Regions from separate parts of the Streptomyces sp. NPDC006610 genome, predicted to be linked through region 1. Evidence: riboswitches for the same ligand, from Rfam matches in the RefSeq annotation. Region 1 holds a riboswitch; the other holds the start of a gene.
The links. A riboswitch is a leader RNA that binds a small molecule or an ion and turns the genes downstream of it on or off. The one in region 1 is predicted to bind cyclic di-AMP.
Positions count from the first base shown of each region.

Region 1 (6,972 bases):
CGACCGAGATCCGCAGGTCGTAGCCGCCGGGCTCCTCGTCGCCGTCGTCCAGGTACGGCAGCAGGGGGTGCGTCCGCCGCGGCGGGGCCACGCGCGCCGCGTCCAGCGCGTCCAGCGGGGTGATCCACGCCGACACGGAGGTGGCGAAGGACTTGCCGAGGAACGGGCCGAGGGGGACGTACTCCCAGGCCTGGATGTCCCGTGCGCTCCAGTCGTTGAGGAGGCACAGGCCGAAGACGTGCTCGCGGAAGGCCGACAGCGGCACCGGCGTGCCCATCGGGGAGGGCGTCCCGACGACGAAGCCGACCTCCGCCTCGATGTCCAGCCGGACGGACGGGCCGAACACGGGCGCCGCGTCGGACGGGGCCTTGCGCTGGCCGGCGGGGCGGACGACGTCGGTGCCGGAGACGACGACCGTGCCGGAGCGGCCGTGGTAACCGATCGGCAGATGCTTCCAGTTGGGGGTGAGCGAGTCGGCGGCGTCGGGGCGGAACATCCGGCCGACGTTGCGGGCGTGGTTCTCGGAGGCGTAGAAGTCGACGTAGTCCGCGACCTCGAAGGGCAGATGCAGGGTCACCGAGGACAGGGGGTGCAGCAGGGGGGCGACGGTCTCGCGGTGGGAGGGCACCGTCACCCAGGCGGTCAGCGCGCGCCGCACGTCCGACCAGGCGGTGCGGCCGGCCGCGAGCAGCGGGTTCAGGGTCGGCCGGGCGAGCAGGTCGGCGTACGGGGAACCGAGCGCCAGAGCCGCCGCGCCCGCGTCGAGGACGTGATCGCCGAGGCGGACGCCGACCCGGCGCTCGGCGGACTCGGGGGAGCCCGTGGCGTCGGTGAGCGAGAAGACGCCGTACGGAAGGTTGTGCGGGCCGAAGGGGTCGCCCTCGGGGAGATCGAAGGGGGGCATGGGGTGCTGCCTCACTTTCGTACGCGCGGACCGGGTAGTCGCCGCACACGTTACGGCCGGGGCGGCCCTCTTGGGCAGCGTCCCCCGCGGGCCCGTTCCGCCGTGTCGTGAAGGCGCCCGGAACCAGGGCCGGTTGACGTCGGAGACGGTGAACGGGGTGGTGAACGGACCCGGCCGGATGTCCGTATTCTCTGATCATGGCCGCACCCCTCGCGCGCACCACCGCACCCGCCGCGCACTCCGCCCCCGCGCCGCACACCGCCCCCTCGGCGGACCCCGGCGCGTACTCGCTCATCGCCACCGATCTGGACGGCACGCTGCTGCGCGGCGACGACACGGTCTCCGACCGGACCCTCGCCGCCCTCGGGCGGGCCGTGGGGGCAGGCGCCCGCCACCTCGTGGTGACCGGCCGCCCGGCGCCCCGGGTGCGCCCGCTGCTGGAGCGACTCGGGAACAGGGGGATCGCGGTGTGCGGGCAGGGCGCGCAGGTGTACGACGCCGGGGCGGACCGCCTGCTGTGGTCGGTCACCCTGGACCGGGAACTGGCGGAGACCGCGCTCGGCAAGATCGAGGCCGAGCTGGGGGAGGTGTACGCCGCCGTCGACCAGGACGGCGTGGACGGGCTGACCCTCATCGAGCCGGGTTACCGGATGCCGCACCCCACGCTGCCCGCCGTACGGGTCGGCCGGCGCGCCGACCTGTGGAGCGAGCCGATCAGCAAGGTGCTGCTGCGCCACCCCGGCCTGACGGACGACGAGCTGGCGACGGTGGCCCGGGCGGCGGTCGGCTCGCTCGCGACCGTCACCATGTCCGGGCCGGGAACGGTGGAGATGCAGCCGTGCGGCGTGACCAAGGCGACCGGCCTGGCGATCGCGGCCCAGCACCTCGACGCACGCCCCGCGCAGACCATCGCCTTCGGGGACATGCCCAACGACATCCCCATGTTCGACTGGGCCGCGCACGGCGTCGCCATGGCCAACGCCCACCCCGAGCTGAAGGCGGTCGCCGACGAGGTCACCACGTCGAACGAGGACGACGGCGTGGCCGTCGTCCTCGAACGTCTGTGGGCGGGGACCCCGTGAGGGGACGGGGCGCGGGCCCTGAGAGGGGGGTGGGCTCAGTAGGCGCCGAACACGTTGTCGATCGAGCCGTAGCGGTCGGCCGCGTAGTTGCAGGCGGCGGTGATGTTGGAGACCGGGTTGTACGGGTCGTAGGCGGTGCCGGGCACGTGGTAGGCGGCGAAGGTCGGGTCGATCACCTGGAGCAGGCCCTTGGAGGGCGTGCCCTTGGCGGCGTTGGAGTCCCAGTTGTTGATCGCCCACGGGTTGCCGGACGACTCGCGCATGACATTGCGGTGGATGCCGTTGTAGGTGCCGGGGATGCCGTGCTGGGCCATGATCGCGAGCGACTGGCGGATCCAGCCGTCGAGGTTGTTGGTGTACGCGGCGGTGGTGGCGGTCGTCGCGGCCGGGGCGGCCGCCGGGGCCGCCGAGGCGCCGCTCGCGCCGACGAGCGGCAGGGCGAGCACGGCCGCGCCGGTGCCGGCGACGGCGAGCTTGCGGGCGAGGCGGCGGGCGGTGCGGGTGGTCAGGGCACGGCTGTGCTGACGGCTTGCGGGCATGTCGAAATGTCCTCTCCGTCGCCTGCGAGGTGAGCTGTCGGGTTCGGGCTGGGAGGTGCCCGGCCGCGCGCCGGAACGCGCGGCTTCACCCCGAGCCGGTCCGGCGTCGTGCCGGCCCGGCGACTTACCTGGGTCCCCCGCTCCTGCCGTGCGAGTGGTCGTTGGTGGTGTGCGGGCGGTGGCAGGACTCGGCGTCCGCCCGACAGGCCGGGAACGTATGCGAGGGAACATGCCGGGAACAAGCGGCGGAGTCACACCACGGGCGATTTGATCTCTGTCCGGCGGGTTTGGCGCACTTGATCCTTTGTCGCCAGGGAGGTCAAATGGCCTGCGGTTCAAGGGGTGTCGCGTGTGGCGCAGGTGAATTCCGCGGGTACGGGGACGTGAGTGACCTCACGGTCGCGTGCAAGTCAGGCAAAACGGGCAAATGCGGCTAAGGGGTTATCAAATCGTCGCGGCGGGAGTGGGCTTGCCGGAGTGGGCGGGGGCGGGTGTCGCGGCGATTCGGGGAGAGTGCGAAACCGGACGAAACGGTGCGAAATAATCCCCGCTGGGTGGTCAGAAACCCGCCAGTCATGATCCGATACCGGCCGAGCCGTAACGCCGGGCGCTGGCGGTGATCGAAACGTGACCGGATACGCTGACTTGAGTGAAGGCAGCGACGTATCGACAAACCGTGTAATCCCCAGTAGACACCAGCAGACAGGAGACCCCTCGTGACCGTCGTCGGGCCGTTCGGGCTGAGCGTGCGGGACCAGGCTCTGGAAGCCGATGTCCACGCCGGATTGACGGCTGTCGAGGAGGGACTGCTCGAGGCCACCAAGAGCGAGGTCCCCTTCATCACCGATGCCGCGCAGCACCTGGTGCGGGCCGGCGGGAAGCGGTTCCGTCCGCTGCTGGTGATGCTCGCCGCGCAGTTCGGCGACCCCTACGCGCCCGGCGTGGTGCCCTCCGCAGTGGTCGTGGAGCTGACGCACCTCGCGACGCTGTACCACGACGACGTGATGGACGAGGCGGACGTGCGGCGCGGGGTGCCCAGCGCGAACACCCGCTTCGGCAACTCGGTCGCGGTGCTCACCGGCGACTTCCTCTTCGCGCGCGCGTCGCACATCCTGGCCGACCTCGGACCGGAGGCGGTGCGGGTCCAGGCGGAGGCGTTCGAGCGGCTGGTCACGGGGCAGATCCTGGAGACGGCCGGACCGTCGGACGGCCGCGACCCGGTCGAGCACTACCTGGACGTGCTGTCCGGCAAGACGGGCTCCCTGGTCGCCGTCGCCTGCCGCTTCGGCGCGATGATGTCCGGCGCCGACGAGTCGGTCGTGGACGTCCTCACCCAGTACGGCGAGCGCCTCGGCGTCGCCTTCCAGCTCGCCGACGACGTGCTGGACATCGCCTCCGACTCCCACGAGTCCGGCAAGACGCCCGGCACCGACCTGCGCGAGGGCATCGCCACGCTGCCGGTGCTCCGGCTGCGCGAGCGGGCGGCCCGGCTCGGGCTCCCCGAGGACCTCGCCCTGTGCGAACTGCTCGACTCCGACCTCACCGACGACGACCGGCACGCCGAGGCGCTCGCCGCCTTCCGCCGCCACCCCGCGCTGGAACACGCCCGGCGCGACACCATCCGCTACGTCGAGGCCGCACGCGCGGCGCTCGCCCCGCTGCGGGAGTGCGACGCCAAGGCGGCGCTGGAGGAGATGTGCGACGCGGTGGTCCACCGCGCCGGTTAGCCGCCCGTCGCGGCGCGGCCCCACGGGTCCGGTCGCCGGCTGTCGTACCGCAGCTTCGGGGGTCCGGTCGGTCGGCCGTCGCGGCGCGGACTCACAGGTCCGTTGACTGCCCGTCGCACCCCACCCCTACGGGGCGGGGGAGAAACCGCCCTGTCCCGTCATACCGCAGGAGTACACGGAGTTGGCTCTGCGGTCTGACGATTTTCCTTGCCGTATTTGGTCAGATGGATGCACTGAAGGACACCACTCCTCACCGATTCGGGTGAGAATGGCGGCTCGGGGTGGACAAGTGCGAGCACCTGTACGACGGGCGGCCGCCGCCGACGACGGAGGTAAGGCACACATGGCACCGTACGCATCCGACGACAGCACCACCGCCGCGGAGGACGACGACCTGCGCGCGGCGCGACGACGCAGGGCCGCGCGGTACGGCGTGCCCGCCGCGGTGATCGGCATCGCCGCGGGAACCATCGGACTGGTTCCGGCGATAGCCGACTCCGGCAGCCCGGACCTGCCGAAGATCACCGCCGAGGAACTGATCGAGAAGATCGCCGCGTCGGACGTCCAGCAGCTGTCCGGCACCGTGAGGATCAGCACCGACCTCGGCCTGCCCGACCTGGGCGGCCTGGAGAGCGGCATGCTCTCCGGCGCGGCCGGCGCCGACGGCGAGGGCTCCTCGGCGGACCCGGCGGCCAGGCTCACCGAGCTGGCGTCCGGCTCTCACACCCTGCGCGTCGCCGCCGACGGCCCGGACCGGCACAAGGTGTCCCTGCTGGAGGACGCCGCCGAGTACAGCCTGATCCACAACGGCAAGGACGTCTGGGGCTACGACAGCGCGTCCAACGAGGTCTACCACGCCACCGTCGACGAGCACGGCGGCAAGCACGAGAAGCAGGCGCCCGCCACGCCCCAGGACCTCGCCGAGGAGGCCCTGAAGGCGGTCGACGACACCACGTCCGTGACCGTCGACGGCACCGCCCAGGTCGCGGGCCGGGACGCCTACAAGCTGCTCATCGAGCCCAAGCAGACCGGCTCCACCGTGGGGGCCATCAGCATCGCCGTCGACGCGGAGACCGGCCTCCCGCTGAAGTTCACGCTCACCCCCGCGAGTGGCGGCGCCGCTGTGGTGGACGCCGGCTTCACGCAGGTCAGCTTCGCCGAGCCGGCCGCGTCCACCTTCGACTTCACCCCGCCCAAGGGTGCGAAGGTGACCGAGGACGACAGCGTGGAGGCCCCGGCCCACGCGGGCAAGTCCGAGGAGGACCTGGCCAAGGGCTTCCAGGGCGCCGAGGTCGTCGGCGAGGGCTGGAACGCCGTCGCGGTTCTCGACACCGGTGCCGAGGGCGGGGTTCCCACCGAGGCCGCGGGCGGCGAACTGGGCGGCTTCCTCGGCTCCTTCGGCGACCGGGTGAGCGGCGACTTCGGCTCGGGCACCGTCTTCAAGACCCGGCTGATCAACGCCCTGATCACCGAGGACGGCACCGTCTACGTCGGCGCGGTCACCAAGGACGCGCTGGTGAAGGCGGCCGACGCGGGGCAGTAGGACCGTACGCGCGTACGGGGGGTCGTACGCGCGCACGGCGTGTCGTACGACGAAACGAGGGAGCCGATGGACGAACCGTCCGCCGCGGGGCCGCACCCGTCCGCCACCGGGGCGGACGGGCCCGCCATGGGGGCGGACGGGTCCGCCGCGGGGAGGGGCCGGTCCGTCACGGGTCCGGGCCGCTCCGCCGCAGGGCACGGCTCGTCGCTCACGGAGCAAAGTCCGGGCTCGTCCGCCGCGGGGGCGGAGGCTTCCGTCACCTCTGCGGGCCCGGACGCCGCGGGGGCGGATTCGTCCGTCACGGAGCCGGGTCCGGAGGGGGCCGTGATCCACACCCGGGCGCTCACCAAGCGCTTCCGCGGCGGACAGCTCGCCGTCGACGGTCTCGACCTGACCGTCCCGGCGGGCAGCGTCTTCGGCTTCCTCGGTCCCAACGGCTCCGGCAAGACCACGACCATCCGTATGCTGATGGGCCTGATCGAACCCACGTCGGGCACGGCGCACGTGCTGGGGCGGCCCATGCCCCGCGCCACGCGCGCCGTGCTGCCGCACGTCGGCGCGCTCATCGAGGGGCCGGCCCTCTACGGCTTCCTGTCCGGCCGCGACAACCTGCTGCGCTACGACGCCGCCGACCCCACCGCCGACCCCCGCACCCGGCGCGCCCGCGTCGCCGCCGCGCTGGAACGGGTGGGGCTCGCGGCGGCCGGCGGCAAGAAGGCGAAGGCCTACTCGCTGGGAATGAAACAGCGCCTCGGCCTCGCCGCCGCGCTGCTGCGCCCGCGCCGGCTGCTCGTGCTGGACGAGCCGACCAACGGGCTCGACCCGCAGGGCATGCGCGAGATCCGCGCCCTGATCAGAGAACTCGCCACCGAGGGCACCACCGTCTTCCTCTCCTCCCACCTGCTCGACGAGATCGAGCAGGTGTGCACCCACGCCGCCGTGATGGCACGCGGCCGGCTCGTCACCCAGGGCGCGGTCGCGGACCTCGCGGCCGGCATCCGGGGGCGGCTCGTGGTGACCACGCCGGACACCGGGGAGGCGGCCCGGGTGCTGAAGGAACGCGGGATCGGCGACGTCGTCGTCATCGAGGAGCGGGTGACCGGGGAGCCGCCGGAGGGCGAACTCGCGGAACTGAACGCCGCGTTGGTGGCGGCGGGGGTGCGGGTGCGCGGGTTCG
Region 1 covers NZ_JBEXOP010000023.1:11,362-18,333, reverse strand. Annotated here, with positions in the region: gene fahA (fumarylacetoacetase) at 1-904, opposite strand, end outside; gene ABZY13_RS19570 (HAD family hydrolase) at 1,102-1,986, shown strand; gene ABZY13_RS19565 (transglycosylase SLT domain-containing protein) at 2,022-2,525, opposite strand; cyclic di-AMP (ydaO/yuaA leader) riboswitch at 2,530-2,696, opposite strand; gene ABZY13_RS19560 (polyprenyl synthetase family protein) at 3,242-4,252, shown strand; gene ABZY13_RS19555 (DUF2092 domain-containing protein) at 4,596-5,795, shown strand; gene ABZY13_RS19550 (ABC transporter ATP-binding protein) at 5,922-6,972, shown strand, end outside.

Region 2 (6,972 bases), on a different contig from region 1:
GGCGGATCCCGCCGGGTCGCACTTCGAGCGGCGGATCCGGAGCTTCCAGCCCCGCCGGAGCCGGGTGACCGCCGGGCAGGCGGACGCCCTGCAACGGCTGTGGCACCGGTGGGGCCTGGACATCGACGGGCAGCGCGTCCTCGACCTGGCCGAGCTGTTCGGCAACGACCACCCCGTCGTCCTGGAGATCGGCTTCGGCATGGGCGAGGCCACCGCCCAGATGGCCGCCGCCGACCCCGGCACCAACATCCTCGCCGTCGACGTGCACACCCCCGGCCAGGGCAACCTGCTGGGCCTGGCCGAGCGCAACGGCCTGGCCAACGTCCGGGTCGGCAACGGCGACGCCATCATCCTGCTGCGCGAGATGCTGGCCCCCGACTCCCTCGACGGGCTGCGCGTCTTCTTCCCCGACCCCTGGCCGAAGAAGCGGCACCACAAGCGGCGGCTGATCCAGCCGGACTTCCTCACCCTCGCCGCGGCCCGGCTGAGGCCGGGGGCGATCCTGCACTGCGCCACGGACTGGGAGCCGTACGCCGAGCAGATGCTGGAGGTGCTCACCGTGCACCCCGCGTACGAGAACACCAGCCCCGACGGCGGTTTCGCGCCACGCCCCGCCTTCCGCCCCCTCACCCGCTTCGAGGGCCAGGGCCTGGACAAGGGCCATGCCGTGAACGACCTGCTCTTCCGCCGCGTACCGCACCGGTCCTTGCCGTAAGGGGGCGCAGTGGCCACCGGTCCCCCGCACCCGACGCCCTTAGCCACTCCGGACGGCGGCGTCCCGGCGCACGCGCCCTGGTGGCGCCGGCGCCGGCTGGGCTACGCCGCGCTGACCACGCTGCTGGCGATGTCGGGGCTGGTCATCCTCGCCCTGGTCCGCGAGGAGACCGGCACCGACGGGTTCCTGGTCGGCCTCGGACTCGCGGTCCTGCCGGTGCCGCTGCTGATAGCCGTCTTCCGCTGGCTGGACCGCGTCGATCCCGGCCCCTGGCGCAATCTGGCCTTCGCCTTCGCCTGGGGCGCCTGTGCGGCGGCGCTGATGGCGATCGTCGCCAACAGCTTCGCCGTCCGCTGGATCGCCACGGCGACCGCCGACCCGGCGAGCGCGAACACCCTCGGCGCGACGGTGATAGCGCCGGTCGTCGAGGAGACCACCAAGGCCGTCGCCGTCCTGCTGCTGTTCCTCTTCCGCCGCCGCGATCTCACCGGCATCGTCGACGGCGTCGTCCTGGCCGGGATCACCGCGACCGGCTTCGCCTTCACCGAGAACATCCTCTACCTGGGCAACGCCTTCGGCGCCGACCGGCTCAGCGGTGACGGCATCGCCACGGTCACGGCGGCGACGTTCTTCGTCCGGGTCGTCATGTCGCCCTTCGCGCATCCCCTGTTCACCGTCCTGACCGGCATCGGCTTCGGACTCGCGGCCCTCGCCGGGGAGCGGCAGCGGCTGCGCCGGATCCTGCCGCCGCTGGGCGGGCTGCTGCTCGCGATGGGCATGCACGCCCTGTGGAACGGTTCGGCGACCTTCGGCGAGTACGGCTTCTTCGCGGTGTACGGCGGTTTCATGGTGCCGGTGTTCGGCCTGCTGACGTGGCTGGTGATCTGGAGCCGGCAGCGTGCACTGCGCACGGTGCGCGAGGAACTGCCCGCCTACGCCGCGGCCGGCTGGCTCGCTCCGGCCGAGCCGTACGCGCTGGGCTCGCTGCGGGCGCGGCGGCTGGCCCGCGAGTACGCCGGCCACCATCTGGGCCGGCCGGCGGCGCGCACGGTGGCCGAGTACCAGTCCCGCGCGACCTCGCTGGCGCAGCTGCGCCGCCGGCTGCGGCAGGGCAGGGCGGGGGCGGACTTCGCCGTGCGGGAGGGTGAGCTGCTGCGGGAGCTGTGGTCCCGGCGGGAGGTCGCCCGTCCGGCGCTGGAGCACGCGGCGCGCGTCACCGCGCCGGTGGCACCGGTGGCCGTACCCCCGTGGGCGGCGGGGCCGCAGGCGTGGCACCCGGCGCAGTACAACCCGTACCGGACGTGAGGACCCGCGATCGGCAGCCCTGACGTCGGGGGGGTGCCGTCAGGACCGCCGGGGATCGAAGGTGTGCCGCGTCGGCGGCGGACGTCAGGGGTTGAGGCCCTTGTCGCGCAGCCAGGCGATGGGGTCGACGGCGCCGCCGTCGCCGGTGCGCACCTCGAGGTGGAGGTGGGGGCCGGTGACGTTGCCGGTGGCGCCCACGCGCCCGATCACGTCGCCGGTGTTGACCTTCTGGCCCACGGTGACGCTGATCGACGACTGGTGGGCGTAGAGGATCTCGGTGCCGTCCTCGAGGGTGAGCACGGTCTTGTAGCCGTACGACCCGTCCCAGCCGGCCTGCGTGATGGTGCCGGTGTGGACGGCCTTGATGAGGGTGCCGGTGGGGGCGGCGAAGTCGACGCCGGTGTGGTAGCCGGACGACCACATGGCGCCGGCCTGGCCGTACGTCGAGGTGAGGGTGTACGAGGAGGTCGGCAGCGTGTACTGGCGGGCCAGCTCGGCGAGGCGCTCGGCCTCGGCCTTCTTGCGGGCCTCCTCCTCCGCGGCGGCCTTGGCGGCGGCGGCCTTGGCCTCCGCCTCCTTCTCGGCCTTGGCGGCGGCTTCGGCGGCGGCCTTCTCGGCAGCGGCGACGGCCTCCGCGGCGGCCTTGCTCTCGACCTGCTCCTGCTGCTGTTCGGCCTGGGCGATGATCCGGGCGCGCAGGGCCTCGCCGGCGTCGGTGGTGCCCTGGGCGGTGTCGGCGGTGGTGACACCGGCGCCGCTGAGCGGTGCGGCGGCGGTCTGCGCGACGGCGGTGTCGGCGGCGTCCTCGGCGTCGTCCGAGAGCAGGGAGCCGACGTTGGGCAGGTCGGGCATCGAGATCGACACCGGCGGCTTGCCGGTCTGCGCGGTGGCCATGCCGCCCGCGCCGACGGCCGCTATGACGCCGACGCCGAGAACGGTGGAGCTGCGGGCGAGTCCGCCGCCGCGCTGCTTGGCGACGCGGTGCTTGCCACGGACGGGGCGGACGGAGTCGGCGGTGGGGTTCCACTCCTCCCACGGCCCCTCGTCGGTGCGCTGTCCGCCGTAGACGACGGTGTCCTCGGAGCGCGGTGCCGGGAAGAACGGGGCTTGCGGGGCAGGCGGGTTGGACGCCACGTGGGCGTACTCCTTTCCTTCCTTCTCGCCTACCGGGTTAGCTGACGGGTTCGGAGCAGGAAGGTCTCCTACGCGCGTAAACCATCCGTGCCGATACGGCGGCCTACGCCCGATTCACCCCAAGGTGATGGTTCCCCGGTTCCCTTGCGGGATTCGGCGTGTGCGCACGGAGCCGCCTCTTGTGACGGCTGGGACGACCGCGCTGCGTTATCGGACGTTAATAGAACCGGGGCCTGAATTCCAAGCCGTTCAGCTTGATCATTAACGTTCTCGGCCGGGACGTACGGCTCACGAGCGGCGAAAACCGGGCGAGTTGACCCGGGCTCAGGAGCGGACGAGTTTATGACGGTGTCTCAGATGTTACCCGTGCACGGTCGTACGACTACCTGACGTGACCGAGGTGGAGGGCGTGCCGCGGACAGCGCGGTCGGCGCGGACAACACTCAGGGCCGGAACCCATGATCTGCTGATCAGGATTCCGGCCCTGGGCCTTCAGTAGCGGGGACAGGATTTGAACCTGCGACCTCTGGGTTATGAGCCCAGCGAGCTACCGAGCTGCTCCACCCCGCGTCGATGAATCCAGTGTACGCCATCCGCGGGAGCCCTCACGCCAGGGTTTTCGCCGACCCGGACCGCCCGCTCCTCAGCCGCCGGGGTTGCCGGTGTGGGTGAGGCTCTCCCAGGCGACGAAGCGGTGGTCGGTGCCGGCAAGGGCCCCCGGCCGGGCAGCAGCGCTGCGGGCGGCCGCGGCGGGCTTGTCGAGCCGCTGTTCCAGGTGGTTGAGGACGACCGCCGGCGGCGGCCCGGCCGTCCCCCCGCACCGCCGCAGCCCCGCCGCCTGCCGGTCGAGCGTGGCCCTGAGCCGGTCCTCCACCTCGCTGTACACGTCGACGCCCTGGTGCCAGGCGGTCTCGGCGATGTGCGCGGCGGCGGCGAGCGAGGCGCCGGTCCGCCGCAGGTGCCGGCAGTCCGTGCGGGCGGCGGACCGGCCCCGCTCCAGCGGAAATTGGGCGGGGACGTGCTCGCGGAAGCGGCGGAGGGCGGCGTCGAAGGCGCGGTGGTCGTCGAGGAAGACGGCCATGCCGAGGGCGGCGTCGGCGGCGACGAGCTCCCGGTGACCGTCGTCGGCCCGGCCCGGCCGGGTGACCTCGGGCAGATGGACGGTGCGCAGCATCCCCTCGAACCGCCGCATGTACCCGGCCTCCCATCCGGCGCCCGGTGCGTGCCGCACGATCTCGGCGGCCCGCGCCCAGGTCCCGCCGGTCCACGCGGCCTGCAGCGCGGCGTCGCCCCCGGTGTGCCGGCGCAGCCTCTCCGACCACGCGTCCATGATCTCGATCGCCTTTTCGGCGTGCTGCCGCTTGCCGGTGACGCCGTACAGGAGCGCCTGCGTGTAGGCGGCGATCGCGTCCTTTCGTTCGGCGGCGCAGCCGCGCCCGGCCCTGCCGCCGGGGCAGTGGACGGTCCTCACCGGCCGCGCCCGGTGTCGGTACGACCCGTACGGGCTGTCCCGCATGTCGAGGTAGGCCTTCAGCCACGGCTGCCGTCCGGCGGTGACGTTCTCGCGTACGACGTCCAGCTGCCGGGCGTTGACCAGCACGCCGGGGTGGGTGAACCCGGCGTCGGCGGGCAGCGCGCGCACCATGGTCCGTCCCCCGGCGTCCATGACCCCGCACGCCCCGACCAGCCCGCCGGCCAGCGCCGCCGCGAGCCCCGCGCCGGCCACGCCCAGGACCACCCGCCTGCTCGCAACCCTCGTGCCCCTCGTGGCTCTCACAGCCCTCGTGGCTCTCATGGCCCTCATGCGCGCCGCCTCCGCGTCCGTCCTGCCGTGCTGCTTCACCCAGGGGCAGCGTGACCCGGCGCGCGGCGAGGCGCAGCGGATGTTGGGCCGATGGGCGGTCCGCCGGACGGGGAGCGGGCAGCGCGCCGGCCGGACGGGAGGGCGCGCCCCGCCCGCTCCACCGCTGCTCCGCCCCACCGGCGACGGACACTCCTCACCCCGCCAGGTGACGGTTGGGCGCCTTGGCCCGCTCCTCCAGTTCCGGCAGGACGACGACGTCGGCGCCGGCCGCGGCGAGCAGTCCGCTGCCGTCCGCGCCGGTGACGAAGGTGTCCGGCTCCCGCCAGGCGGTCACCACCCGGCGGACACCCGCGTCCAGAATCAGCCGGGCGCAGGGGCGCGGCCGGGAGGCGCGTCGGGCGCACGGCTCCAGGCTGCTGTACACCGTGGCTCCGGCGAGCCGCGGATCGTCCGGGGCGATCTTCGCGAGCGCCGCCTCCTCCGCGTGGACGACCGGGTCCCCGCCCTCGCGCGAGTGCCCGCGGGCCAGTTCGGCGCCGTCCGCCGCGACGACCACGGCCCCCACGCTGAACGCCGTGCGCGAGGGCGGGCACCGCTCCGCCAGCTCGCAGGCGAGCGCCAGCCAGCGCCGGTCGGCGGCCGACGGCAGCTGCCCGGCGCCGGGTGCGGTGGGCTCGTAGCGCATGAGGACGACGTCCTCGATGGCCCGCGTCTCCACGAGCCGCAGCCGTCCGCCCTGGTAGGGGCCGGGTCCGAAGAGTCGGGGGGCGTCCGGCTGCCCGACGAGCAACGGGGCCAGTACCAGCTGGAGTTCGTCGGCGAGCCCGGCCCGCAGCAGTTGCGTGTGGACGACGCCGCCCCCCTCGACCATCAGCCGCCCAACGCCGCGTTCGTCGTGCAGGTGCCGCAGCACGGCCCGCCAGTCGAGGGCGTCCCCGAGGGCGACGACGTCCGCGGCGATCCGGGCGGCGCGCAGTCGCTCGGCGCCGGAGGCGGTCGTGTAGACGACCTTCTCCCCGCCGGTGTGCCAGAAGTCGGCGCCGGGGTCGAGGTCGCCGGAGCCGCTGACGGTCGCCTTGAGCGGGTACGCGGGCTTGCCGGCCGCCACTCTCGCCGCCCGCCGCTCGGGGGAGTTGACCAGCAGCCGCGGGTTGTCGGCCCGGATGGTGCCGGCGCCGACGAGGACGGCGTCGACGGACGCCCGTACCTCGTCGACCCGGTCGAAGTCGGCCCGGCCGGACAGCATCAGGCGGTCGGGGCCGGTGTCGTCCAGGTAGCCGTCGAGGGAGACGGCGGCGGAGAGCAGGACGTGGGGCAGGGGCATCGGCGTATCCACCCGGGGAGCAGGAACGGACAGGACTCGCCCTCAGTCTGACCGTCCCGGCCTCGCACCTGCCGCGGTCCCCCGTCTCGCCCTTGCGGCCGCCTTCGCCGCCTCAGCCCTCCTCCGGCTCCGCAATGTCGACCATCCACTGCACCCCGAACCGGTCCGTGCACATCCCGAAGACGTCGCCCCACATCTGCTTCTCCAGCGGCACGGTGACGGTGCCGTCGGCGGAGAGCTTCTCCCAGTAGCCGCGCAGCTCGGCGTCGTCGTCGCCGCTGACGCTCACCGCGTGGTCGGTGCCGGGCGTGTAGGGCATCCCGGGCGGGTTGTCGGCGCCCATCAGGGTGAAGCCGGCCGGCGTCTCCAGCATGCCGTGCATGATCTTCTCGGCGTCGGGGCCCTCCCCCTGGCCCATCTCGCCGAAGGTGCTGAGCCGGAGCGTGCCGCCGAAGACCTCCTTGTAGAACTCCAGCGCCTGCCGGGCGTCGCCGTCGAAGCTGATGTACGGGTTGAGACGCGATGCCATGATGCCCTCCTGAAACCGCCCCGAACCGGGACGAAACAGCCGAACGATCCGGATACGCGGAGACTAACGCCCCCCACTGACAACGGCCTGCCGGGCGGGCTCAGGGCCTGGTGAGGGACACCGCACGGCATCGCGGGAACGTCCAACGCAGCAGCGCCCCG
Region 2 covers NZ_JBEXOP010000062.1:15,527-22,498, forward strand. Annotated here, with positions in the region: gene trmB (tRNA (guanosine(46)-N7)-methyltransferase TrmB) at 1-715, shown strand, start outside; gene ABZY13_RS31775 (PrsW family intramembrane metalloprotease) at 725-2,020, shown strand; gene ABZY13_RS31780 (M23 family metallopeptidase) at 2,105-3,154, opposite strand; cyclic di-AMP (ydaO/yuaA leader) riboswitch at 3,166-3,323, opposite strand; tRNA gene ABZY13_RS31785 (tRNA-Met) at 3,651-3,724, opposite strand; gene ABZY13_RS31790 (alginate lyase family protein) at 3,798-4,931, opposite strand; gene ABZY13_RS31795 (dihydrofolate reductase family protein) at 5,152-6,282, opposite strand; gene ABZY13_RS31800 (VOC family protein) at 6,395-6,811, opposite strand.
Region 2: another riboswitch for cyclic di-AMP. It lies ahead of ABZY13_RS31780 (M23 family metallopeptidase); the one in region 1 lies ahead of ABZY13_RS19565 (transglycosylase SLT domain-containing protein).